2 regions of the Enterobacter sp. UPMP701 genome follow, and region 1 is predicted to be linked to the other one. Evidence: predicted binding sites of a transcription regulator. Region 1 holds the regulator's gene; the other holds the start of a gene.
What was found. The regulator PurR, encoded in region 1, represses purine synthesis genes. The targets are predictions, from matches to a motif close to CANGCAAACGTTTGCNTG.
Positions count from the first base shown of each region.

Region 2: gcvT (glycine cleavage system aminomethyltransferase GcvT) is a predicted target of PurR. The motif match lies at 2,343-2,360, and genes of this name have one in related genera.

Region 1 covers NZ_JBSKJN010000001.1:526,397-532,136, reverse strand. Annotated here, with positions in the region: gene ACWKXT_RS02600 (MFS transporter) at 15-1,181, opposite strand; gene cydH (cytochrome bd-I oxidase subunit CydH) at 1,344-1,433, opposite strand; gene purR (HTH-type transcriptional repressor PurR) at 1,731-2,756, shown strand; gene punR (DNA-binding transcriptional activator PunR) at 2,774-3,685, opposite strand; gene punC (purine nucleoside transporter PunC) at 3,800-4,999, shown strand; gene cfa (cyclopropane fatty acyl phospholipid synthase) at 5,298-5,740, shown strand, end outside.
Region 2 covers NZ_JBSKJN010000021.1:44,469-50,208, forward strand. Annotated here, with positions in the region: gene gcvP (aminomethyl-transferring glycine dehydrogenase) at 1-652, opposite strand, end outside; gene gcvH (glycine cleavage system protein GcvH) at 777-1,166, opposite strand; gene gcvT (glycine cleavage system aminomethyltransferase GcvT) at 1,190-2,284, opposite strand; gene ubiI (FAD-dependent 2-octaprenylphenol hydroxylase) at 2,682-3,884, opposite strand; gene ubiH (2-octaprenyl-6-methoxyphenyl hydroxylase) at 3,897-5,075, opposite strand; gene pepP (Xaa-Pro aminopeptidase) at 5,072-5,740, opposite strand, start outside.

The sequences.
Region 1 (5,740 bases):
TCTGCGTTTTTTGCTTATTCAGCCGTACAAACCGCTTCTGGCTGTTTACGACCGGACATCATCACCAGCAGCAGGCCGAGCGCGGCAATAATCGCCCCCATCACCGGCACAAAACTGTATCCCAGGCCACCTGAAATCACGGCGCCCCCGGCGGCAGCCCCCAACGCATTGCCGAGATTGAACGCCCCGATATTCACGGAAGACGAGAGACCCGGCGCTTCATGGGCGACGCGCATCACGCGCATCTGCAGCGGTGGAACCACGGCGAAGGTGGCAGCTCCCCAGACGACCATCGCAATCGCCGCGCCGAATTCATTCCGCGCCAGCCACGGGATCGCAATCATGATGACAATCAGCAGGGTTAAGAACCCCTTCAGCGTCCCGCTCACGGAACGGTCGGCAAATTTCCCGCCGAGATAGTTGCCAATTGAGAAGCCGACGCCAATCAGCACCAGCATCGCGGTAACAAAGAGTGGCGTTGCGTGGGTAATGTCGTGCAAGACCGGCGAAATGTAGGTGTAGAGGGTAAACATCGCCCCTGCCCCCAGCACGGTGGTCAGCAGCGCGGAGAGCACCTGCGGACGCATCAGCACCGCCAGCTCTTTACGCACTTCCGGACGTTCGCCGGCGCTGCCTTTCGGCAGGGAGAAGAACAGTGCCACCATCGCGACCACGCCCAGCCCGGCCGTCGCCAGGAAGGACATCCGCCAGCCGATCGCTTCACCCAACCAGGTTGCCGCCGGTACGCCGCCAATGTTGGCAATCGTCAGCCCCATAAACATGGTCGCCACGGCGCTTGCCTGCTTGTGTTTCGGCACAACGCTCGCGGCCACGACCGACCCGAGCCCAAAGAACGCGCCGTGGTTGAGGCTGGTCAGAATGCGCGACAACATCAGGGTGGTGTAGTCCGGCGAAATGGCCGAAAGCACATTGCCGAGGGTGAAAATCGCCATCAGGAAAATCAGCGCATTGCGGCGCGCGCGGTGCGAAAGCAGAAGCGTCATCAGCGGCGCTCCCACCATCACTCCGATAGCGTAGGCGCTGATTAGCATACCGGCGGCCGGGATCGAGACGTCCACGCCCCGGGCGATAACAGGCAGTAACCCCATCGGGGAGAATTCAGTGGTGCCAATCCCAAAAGCGCCAATCGCCAGGGCCAGCAGGGGAAAATTGATTTTCATGCGTCAACTCCGGATGCCGTGTCATGTGGTGACACAGAACAAAGAAGCGGAAAGCATGACATCAATCACAAAAAATGAGAAGTTAACAAAATGGCAAAAGATTTTTGCCAGAGAAGTAACAATCAGGAGATCGGGAGGGAGAAGGCTCTCCCCCCGCGTAAATCAGTGCAGCGCAGCCGTCAGGCCAGCCGCGACAATCAGAGCCAGCACAATAACGGTGGTGAACAGCGAAAACTTCAGATCGGAACTCATCAATTTTTCTCCTTTTAATCCCCCCACGAAAAGTGAGCTTGCTCATTTTTGCACAATTTAGCTCAAAAATCTTCCTGGATTTAAGCTGATAAACACTTTAGCTCTTCCCCTTTTCATCAAGATAGGCCAAAATTCCACGCTAAATTTATTAGCGTACCGGCCATTGACCCCCTCCTGACGTCCCGTGTCGTTTTCCTGGCGTACCGCAATCCAAAATTGCGAGATAAGGGTGAGAGAAGGCAAACGTTTACCTTCAAGTTTTTCAGGAGTTTAGGATATGGTCTGGAGTGACATTTAATGGCAACAATTAAAGACGTAGCAAAACGCGCAAACGTTTCCACTACAACCGTATCACATGTAATTAACAAAACCCGCTTTGTGGCGGAAGAGACGCGCAACGCCGTCTGGGCTGCGATCAAAGAGCTGCACTACTCACCGAGTGCGGTTGCGCGTAGCCTCAAGGTTAATCACACCAAGTCTATTGGTCTGCTGGCGACCAGCAGCGAAGCGGCCTATTTTGCCGAGATCATTGAAGCGGTAGAGAAAAACTGCTTCCAGAAAGGCTATACCCTGATTCTGGGCAACGCATGGAATAGCATAGAAAAACAGCGTGCCTATCTGTCGATGATGGCGCAAAAGCGCGTGGATGGCCTGCTGGTGATGTGCTCCGAGTACCCGGAATCCGTACTGTCGATGCTGGAAGAGTATCGCCATATCCCTATGGTGGTGATGGACTGGGGCGAAGCGCGCGCCGACTTCACCGATTCCGTCATCGATAACGCCTTCGAAGGCGGTTACATGGCGGGCCGTTATCTGATCGAACGCGGCCACCGCGAGATTGGCGTAATCCCGGGTCCGCTGGAGCGCAACACCGGTGCGGGCCGCCTGGCCGGATTTATGAAAGCGATGGAAGAGGCGCTGATTACCGTGCCGGAAAACTGGATCGTGCAGGGTGACTTTGAGCCGGAATCAGGCTACCGCGCGATGCAGCAGATCGTCTCCCAGCAGCACCGTCCGACCGCCGTCTTCTGCGGGGGCGACATCATGGCCATGGGTGCACTCTGCGCCGCAGACGAGCTTGGCCTGCGCGTCCCGCAGGATATTTCCGTGATCGGCTATGACAACGTGCGCAACGCGCGCTTCTTCACGCCAGCGCTGACCACCATTCACCAGCCGAAAGATTCGCTGGGTGAAACGGCCTTCAATATGCTGCTGGACAGGATCGTCAACAAGCGTGAAGAGTCGCAGTCCATTGAAGTTCATCCACGCCTCATCGAGCGCCGCTCCGTTGCGGATGGTCCTTTCCGCGACTACCGTCGTTAATCTTCTTCCGGGGCCAGTCAGTCTGGCTCCCGTAACCATTCCCGGTTAAGCGTTTCGCTGTCACCCAGATAATCCAGCAGCCAGGCCATAGCGGGTGAGACATCATTTTGTTGCCAGGTGAGACAGCAGGCCGCATCCGGGAACGGGTTCTCCAGCGTTAGCTCTATCCACTCTCCGGTGTCGATACGCGGACGCGCAAAATGGGCGGGCACCATGCCTACGCAGAGTCCGGCACTGAGGCACGTCGCCGACGATCCCCAGTCAGGGGCGACAACCCGCCGCTGGTTGTCCAGCAGCCATGTAATTCGCTTCGGCAGTGAACGGGAGGTATCCTCCAGCACCAGCGACGGCCAGCTGCGCAGCGTATCGTCGCTCAGCGGCCCTTCCATCGCCGCCAGGGGATGATCGCTTGCCACCACACATTTCCAGCTCAGCATCCCCATATCGCGAAAGGCGTAACGTCCCCCGACGGGGATCGCCTGGGTCGCGCCAATCGCCATCTCTACCCTGCCGTCCGCCAGCGCATCCCAGACGCCGTTGAACACCTCCTGCGAGACCCGCAGTTCAACGTCAGAGAAATGCCGATAAAAATCGACAATCATCTGCCGGGTGCGCTTGGGCTTAACGATGTTATCCACCGCAATGGAAAGGTGTCCCCGCCAGCCGTTCGCGATCTGCTGACACTGCTCGCGGGTGATCTGCATTTTTTTGATAACAGAACGCCCTTCTTTCAGAAACCACGCCCCTGCGGGCGTTAATTCCACATCACGATGCCGCCGTTCAAACAGCGGAACCGCCAGCCATTCTTCAAGCTGACGTACCGTATAGCTGATAGCCGAAGGGACGCGGTGCAACTCCTGCGCCGCAGCGCTAAAGCTGCCGTTACGCGCGACAGCATCGACCACTTCAAGAGAATAATCTGACCACATTTTCTGCCTGCAAAAAATTTGAATTCACCCGCCAAATATTAGCGTTTCACAAGCGGCTTTGCACTCCCTACACTCAGCGCCAATGTATACCTGCCTCCTCAGGAGAATAAAATAGTGCAACCCAGGAAAGGATTTTTAGTCTGGCTCGGCGGCTTAAGCGTGCTGGGCTTTTTGGCCACCGATATGTACCTGCCGGCCTTCGCCGCGATGCAGGAAGATTTGCAAACGCCTGCCGCGGCCATCAGCGCCAGCCTGAGTTTGTTCCTCGCCGGTTTTGCTTTCGCACAGCTGCTCTGGGGACCGCTCTCGGATCGCTTTGGTCGTAAACCGGTATTGCTGCTGGGGCTGGCCATTTTTGCCGTTGGCTGTCTGGGGATGTTATGGGTGCGCGATGCTACCTGGCTGCTGGTGCTGCGGTTTGCTCAGGCGGTCGGCGTCTGTGCCGCTGCCGTGACCTGGCAGGCGCTGGTCACCGACTACTACCCGGCAAACCGCACAAACCGTATTTTCGCTACCATTATGCCGCTGGTGGGTCTCTCACCTGCCCTCGCCCCGCTGCTGGGCAGCTGGATCCTCGCGCACTTTGACTGGCAGGCTATCTTTGCCACGCTGTTTGCCATCACGCTGGTGCTGATGCTGCCTGCGTTCGCTCTCAAGCCAGCGCATAAAAAAGAGGCGCATGCTGACGCGAAGCCGATTACCTTCACCTCCCTGCTGAGCGCAAAAGCATATCGCGGCAACGTTCTGATCTATGCCGCCTGTTCGGCGAGCTTCTTCGCGTGGCTGACCGGTTCGCCCTTTATTCTGCATGATATGGGCTACAGCCCGGCGGCCATTGGTCTGAGCTACGTTCCGCAGACCATCGCGTTCCTGGTGGGCGGGTACGGCTGCCGCGCGGCGCTGCAAAAATGGGAAGGCCAGCAAATGCTGCCGTGGCTGCTGGTGCTGTATGCGTTGAGCGTCATCGGGACCTGGGCCGTTGGCTTTATTCCGGGCGCGGGTCTTGCCGAAATATTGATTCCATTCTGCGTGATGGCCATCGCGAACGGGGCGATCTACCCTATCGTTGTGGCGCAGGCGCTGCGTCCGTTCCCGCAGGCGACAGGCCGCGCGGCTGCGCTGCAGAACACCCTGCAACTGGGGCTGTGCTTCCTGGCAAGCCTGGTGGTCTCCGCGCTGATTGCCACGCCGCTGCTGACAACAACCAGCGTGATGCTGGTCACCGTCGCGCTGGCGGCGTTGGGTTATCGCATGCAGGCCTCCGCGCAGCGCGCGCAGGACGAGAGCACGCAGGTAGAAACCTCGCATGCCTAATCGCACCAGAAACTATGTTAATTTTCAGTGATTAGGTTGCTAAGAATTTTCTATTGAATCACCAAATTTTGAGGCCTATACTAAATTTGGTTCGATTAAATACGATAAATATTAAGTGTTAACGGGAGCCGGAGTGCTCCCGTTTTACCATGGAAGGCATTTCGGCAAGGGTTATCTCCCTTCCTCTGTTCTACGTCGGATACTAGCCTCGCGGTGTTTACCGTGAGATTTCTCACAAACCAAAAAAAGCGTCTACGCTGTTTTAAGGTTCTGATCACAGTAGGGTGATGGAGAAGCTATGAGTTCATCGTGTATAGAAGAAGTCAGCGTTCCGGACGATAACTGGTCCCGGATCGTCAGTGAACTGTTAGGTCGAGCAGGCATCACTATCAACGGATCATCCCCATCCGATCCTCAGGTTAAACATCCCGACTTTTTTAAACGCGTATTGCGCGAGGGGTCGCTTGGCCTGGGAGAAAGCTATATGGACGGCTGGTGGGAGTGCGAGCGGCTGGATATCTTTTTCGCCAGCGTGTTGCGTGCCGGTCTGGAAAAACAACTCCCTCGTAATATCAAAGACACCCTGCGTGTCGCTTCTGCCCGGCTATTTAATCTGCAAAGTAAAAAACGCGCGTGGATCGTTGGCAAAGAACACTACGATCTTGGCAACGACCTGTTCAGCCGCATGCTGGACCCTTTCATGCAATATTCCTGCGCTTACTGGAAAGAGGCGTCGACGCT
Region 2 (5,740 bases), on a different contig from region 1:
GCAGCAGCACGCCGAAGACGTCCTGATGATCCAGCACTTTGTCAGCGTCATCGACAATCACGTCAAAGCCGAAGGTTTCCGCACGGGTGCGCACCACGTCCAGCGTCTGCGGATGCACGTCCGCAGCCACGAAGAAGCGGTTGGCATTTTTCAGCTTGCTCACGCGTTTTGCCATCGCCATCGCTTCGGCGGCGGCGGTCGCTTCATCCAGCAGAGACGCGGAAGCGATGTCCATACCGGTCAGATCCAGCGTCACCTGCTGGAAGTTCAGCAGCGCTTCCAGACGCCCCTGGGAGACTTCTGGCTGATAAGGGGTGTAAGCGGTGTACCAGCCCGGGTTTTCCAGCATGTTACGCAGGATCACCGGCGGTAACTGCACGTTGGTGTAGCCCATGCCAATGTAAGACTTATAGCGCTTGTTCAGGCTGGCGATAGCCTTCAGCTCCGCCAGCGCGGCGAATTCTGTGGTGGCTTCCCCCACCTGAGGCGGCGTGGCAAGCTGGATGTCTTTTGGCACAATCTGGCCGATCAGTGCGTTTAATGAATCCGCGCCAACTGTCTTTAGCATCTCCTGCTGTTGCTGAGCATCCGGCCCAATGTGACGTTCAATGAAGGCGCCACGGTTTTCAAGCTGGCTTAAAGTCTGTGTCATGAGCGATGGTTCCTGAAACGTGCAGTGAATTTAAGTTCCCTCTCCCCGTGGGAGAGGGTTAGGGTGAGGGGAAGATTGGCACCCTCACCCCTGCCCTCTCCCGGTGGGAGAGGGGGATTACTGATTACTCGTCTTCTAACAGGGCTTCGTACGCGGTCGCATCCAGCAGCGCGGCAACCTGAGATTCGTCGCTGGCTTTGATCTTGAAGATCCAGCCGCCTTCATAAGGCTCGCTGTTCACCAGCTCTGGCGAATCGCTCAGCGCGTCGTTGACGGCAACGATTTCGCCGCTCACAGGCGCGTAGATATCAGAAGCCGCTTTTACGGACTCTGCTACGGCGCAGTCGTCGCCCGCGCTAACGGTCGTGCCCACGTCAGGCAGGTCAACAAACACCATGTCGCCCAGCAGCTCCTGCGCGTGCTCGGTGATCCCTACGGTGTAAGTGCCATCCGCCTCTTTGCGCAGCCACTCGTGTTCTTTGCTGTATTTCAGTTCTGCTGGCACATTGCTCATTGAAGTTCTCCTGATAAAAAGAATTAGGCGACCGGCTTACCGGCGCGAACAAAAATCGGTTTGGTCACGTTGACCGGCATTTCGCGGTTGCGGATTTGTACCACCGCCGTGTCGCCAATGCCCGCCGGCACGCGTGCCAGTGCAATACTGTAGCCCAGCGTCGGGGAGAAGGTACCGCTGGTGATCACGCCTTCGCGAGGATTGCCGTCGGCATCGGTAAAACGCACCGGCAGTTCGCCGCGCAGCACGCCTTTTTCCTTCATCACCAGGCCAACCAGCTGCTCTGTGCCCTTCTCACGCTGCATCTCCAGCGCTTCACGGCCAATAAAGTCACGGTCAACCGGTTCCCATGCGATGGTCCAGCCCATGTTGGCGGCCAGCGGAGAAACGCCTTCATCCATCTCCTGACCGTAGAGGTTCATTCCCGCTTCCAGACGCAGCGTATCGCGCGCGCCCAGACCCGCAGGCTTCACGCCCGCTTCCACCAACGCACGCCAGAAATCGGCGGCCTTCTCGTTCGGCATCGCAATTTCATAGCCCGCTTCACCGGTGTAGCCGGTGGTGGCGATAAACAGATCCCCCGCCTGCACGCCGAAGAACGGCTTCATGCCTTCGGTGGCGGCGCGCTGCTCGTCGTTAAACAGAGACGCGGCTTTCGCCTGCGCGTTCGGCCCCTGCACGGCGATCAGCGACAGGTCATCACGTACGGTGATGTCGATGGCATAAGGTTCGGCGTGTTGGGTGATCCAGGAGAGGTCTTTTTCGCGGGTGGCGGAGTTTACAACGAGGCGGAAGAAATCTTCGGTGAAGTAGTAGACGATAAGGTCATCAATCACGCCGCCCGAGGCATTCAGCATGCCGGTATAGAGCGCTTTACCCGGCGTCTTCAGTTTGGCGACGTCGTTTGCCAGCAGATAACGCAAGAACTCCCGGGTGCGGCTACCGCGCAGATCGACAATCGTCATGTGTGACACGTCGAACATACCGGCATCGGTGCGCACCGCGTGGTGCTCATCAATCTGCGAGCCGTAGTGCAACGGCATCATCCAGCCATGGAAGTCCACCATGCGGGCGCCGCATAACACGTGCTGTTCGTACAAAGGAGTCTGTTGAGCCATCTTGTCCTCGTTGAAAAATTCACCGTGAAACCCGGTATCGGCCTCGTTCCCGATTGCCGACGCAAACGTTCTCTTTTACCTGAACTTACCACCGAAACCGGCGGTTAACCATAAGGTAAAACGGGTCATCACATTAGCTTATGACCAAAAAACGCTAAAAAGCCTACAGAGTTATTCACTGGAAAAATGCGATTAACCCCGCACAAAATTAACATTGATCTAACAGGATTTAGCACATGGTGATATTTCGTGCGGAAAAACGGGCCGAATTTCCGTCACATAAAAATCACGACATGAGAATAACTAATGCGAAAAATGGCGTGGAATTAGAATATTTCAAACGAGGGAATTTCCCCGGCGCAGAGGCCGGGAAAATAAAGTGTGACGGGGATCGAGATTAGCGTAACCAGTCGGGAAGATCGTTAAGACCCATTGCCTGACGCAGAAGTTGAGGTTTAACACCCGGAAGGGTGTCAGCCAGCTTGAGGCCGATATCGCGCAGCAGTTTTTTCGCCGGATTGGCACCGGCAAACAGCTCGCGGAAGCCCTGCATACCCGCCAGCATCATCGCCGCACTGTGCTTGCGGCTGCGCTCGTAGCGACGCAGATACAGATGCTGACCAATATCTTTGCCTTCGCGATGCAGACGACGCAGTTCTTCCACCAGTTCCGCCGCGTCCATAAAGCCGAGGTTAACGCCCTGCCCGGCCAGCGGATGAATGGTATGGGCCGCATCGCCCACCAGCGCCAGACGGTGCGCCGCAAACTGGCGCGCGTAACGGCCGGTTAACGGGAACACCAGCCGCTCGCTTTCAAGGGTGCACAGACCAAGGCGGTTATCAAACGCCACGCACAACGCCTGGTTAAAGGCCTCCGGCGTCGCCTCCTGCATCTGCTGCGCTTTTTCCGGCACTAAGGACCAGACAATCGAGCACAGGTGCGGATCGGCAAGCGGCAGGAAGGCCAGAATACCGTCGTTGTGGAAAATCTGCCGGGCCACGCCGCCGTGCGGCTCTTCGGTACGGATCGTTGCCACCATCGCATGATGACGGTAATCCCAGTACGTTAGCGGGATATCGGCCTTGTTGCGCAGCCAGGAGTTGGCACCATCGGCACCCACCACCAGGCGCGCGGTCAGCATGTCACCGCTTTCAAGGGTGATAAACGCCTCGTTTTCGCCCCAAGCCACCTGCTGGATCTGCGCAGGTGCTACCAGCGTCACGTCGCTGCACTGCTCTGCTTTCTGCCACAGCGCGTGGTGAATTACCGCGTTTTCGATGATGTGCCCCAGATGGCTATAGCCCATGCTTTCATCATCAAAGGCAATATGGCCAAAGCTGTCTTTGTCCCAGACTTCCATGCCGTGATAGCAGCTGGCACGCTGGGCAATAATATCTGACCAGACGCCGAGACGGGTCAGCAGCTTTTCGCTGGCCGCATTAATCGCCGACACGCGGAGTTCCGGCGGGGCATCAGGTGCGACGGGCTGAGGCTGCTTTTGCTCCAGCACGGCCACCCGCAGGCCGCTGCCCTGTAAACCGCAGGCCAGCGCCAGCCCAACCATTCCGCCGCCAACGATGGCAACATCAACATTTTGCACAGTGATAACTCCTTAACGCGCGACCCAACCCAGGGTCCGCTGCGCCAGCACGTCACGTGCCGGAATGAACAGTTCCATCGCCATCAGCCCGAGGTTGCGACCGGCAACCAGCGGCACCCAGCGATTGGCAAACAGATGGACCAAACCATCGGTGACGCCGATTGTTGCCTCTTTATCGGCCTGGCGTCGCTTCTGGTAATGGCTTAGCACCGAATAAGCACCGCAGTCTTTTTGTTCGCCCCACGCCTGCGAAAGGGTTTCGGCCAGGCTCATGACATCCCGCAGGCCGAGGTTAAAGCCCTGACCGGCAATGGGATGGAGGGTTTGCGCCGCGTTGCCGACCAGCGCCACGCGGTGGGAAACAGACTGCGATGCGGTGGTTAACGATAGCGGATAAACTGCACGTTTTCCCGCCTGGGTAATACGCCCGAGCCGCCAGCCAAAGGCTTTCTGCAGCTCGGTACAAAAACGTTCGTCGGACCAGGACTTAACCTCTTCGGCTTTATCCTGCGGGTGGCACCAGACCAGCGAACAGCGCCCGTCCGTCATCGGCAGCATCGCCAGCGGGCCGTGCTGGGTGAAGCGCTCAAACGCCCGGCCATTGTGTTCCGCGGCGGTCGAGACGTTCGCAATGACCGCAACCTGCCCGTAAGACTGCTGACGCCACTCTACGCCACACTGGGTGCCGAGCGCCGAGCGCGATCCGTCCGCGGCAACCAGAAGCTGGCCGTCGAGAACAACGCCGTTATCCAGCGTCACGCTGACCGCATCTTCACTGCGGGTGAAGCTGGCAACGCGAGCCGGGCAGTGCAGCGTCACGCCTGGCGCGTCCTGCAACAGACGGAACAGGCGCAGGCCGACATCGTGGAGTTCAACAACCTGGCCCAGCGCGGCAATACGGTAGTCATGGGCATCCAGCGTGACAAATCCGGCATGGCCACGATCGCTCACGTGTACGGTATTAATGGCGGTGGCGCAATCGGCGATGGCCTGCCAGATGCCAATCCGGGACAGCTGCTGGCAGGTACCCTGCGCCAGGGCAATGGCGCGGGAATCAAACCCAGGGTGATTCTTCGCCTGCGGCGCGACGGCTTCAACCAGATGCACCGGAAGCTGCCCCTTCGTCAACTGCGAGATGGCTAACGCCAGCGTGGCGCCAGTCATGCCGCCGCCCACGATGATCACGCTCATACGCGTGCCGCTGCCATCAGCGCCTCGATATCGTCAGCGTTTTTTACCACGCTCGCGGTCAGGTTTTCGTTGCCGGTTTCGGTGATGACGATGTCGTCTTCGATGCGAATGCCAATTCCGCGGTATTCCTCTGGCACGTCAGCATCCGGCGCGATGTACAGCCCCGGCTCGACGGTCAGCACCATGCCCGGCTCCAGCACGCGCGAACGTTCCGGACCGTATGCCCCGACGTCATGCACATCCAGCCCCAGCCAGTGGCTCAGGCCGTGCATAAAGTATGGACGGTGGGCATTCTCGGCAATCAGAGTGTCGACATCCCCTTTGAGGATCCCAAGCTTAACCAGCCCGGTAATCATGATGCGCACCACCTCACCGGTAACCTCCTGAATGGAGGTGCCCGGGCGATACAGCGTCAAGGCCGTCTCGAGTGATTCAAGAACGATGTCATAAATTGCCCGCTGTGCGGGGGAAAATTTGCCGTTCACCGGGAACGTACGGGTGATGTCGCCCGCGTAGCCCTGATATTCACAGCCGGCGTCAATCAGCACCAGATCGCCATCGCGCAGCGCGCTTTCGTTTTCGGTGTAGTGCAGAATGCAGCCGTTTTCCCCGCCACCAACAATGGTGTTGTAGGACGGGAAGCGCGCACCATGACGGTTAAATTC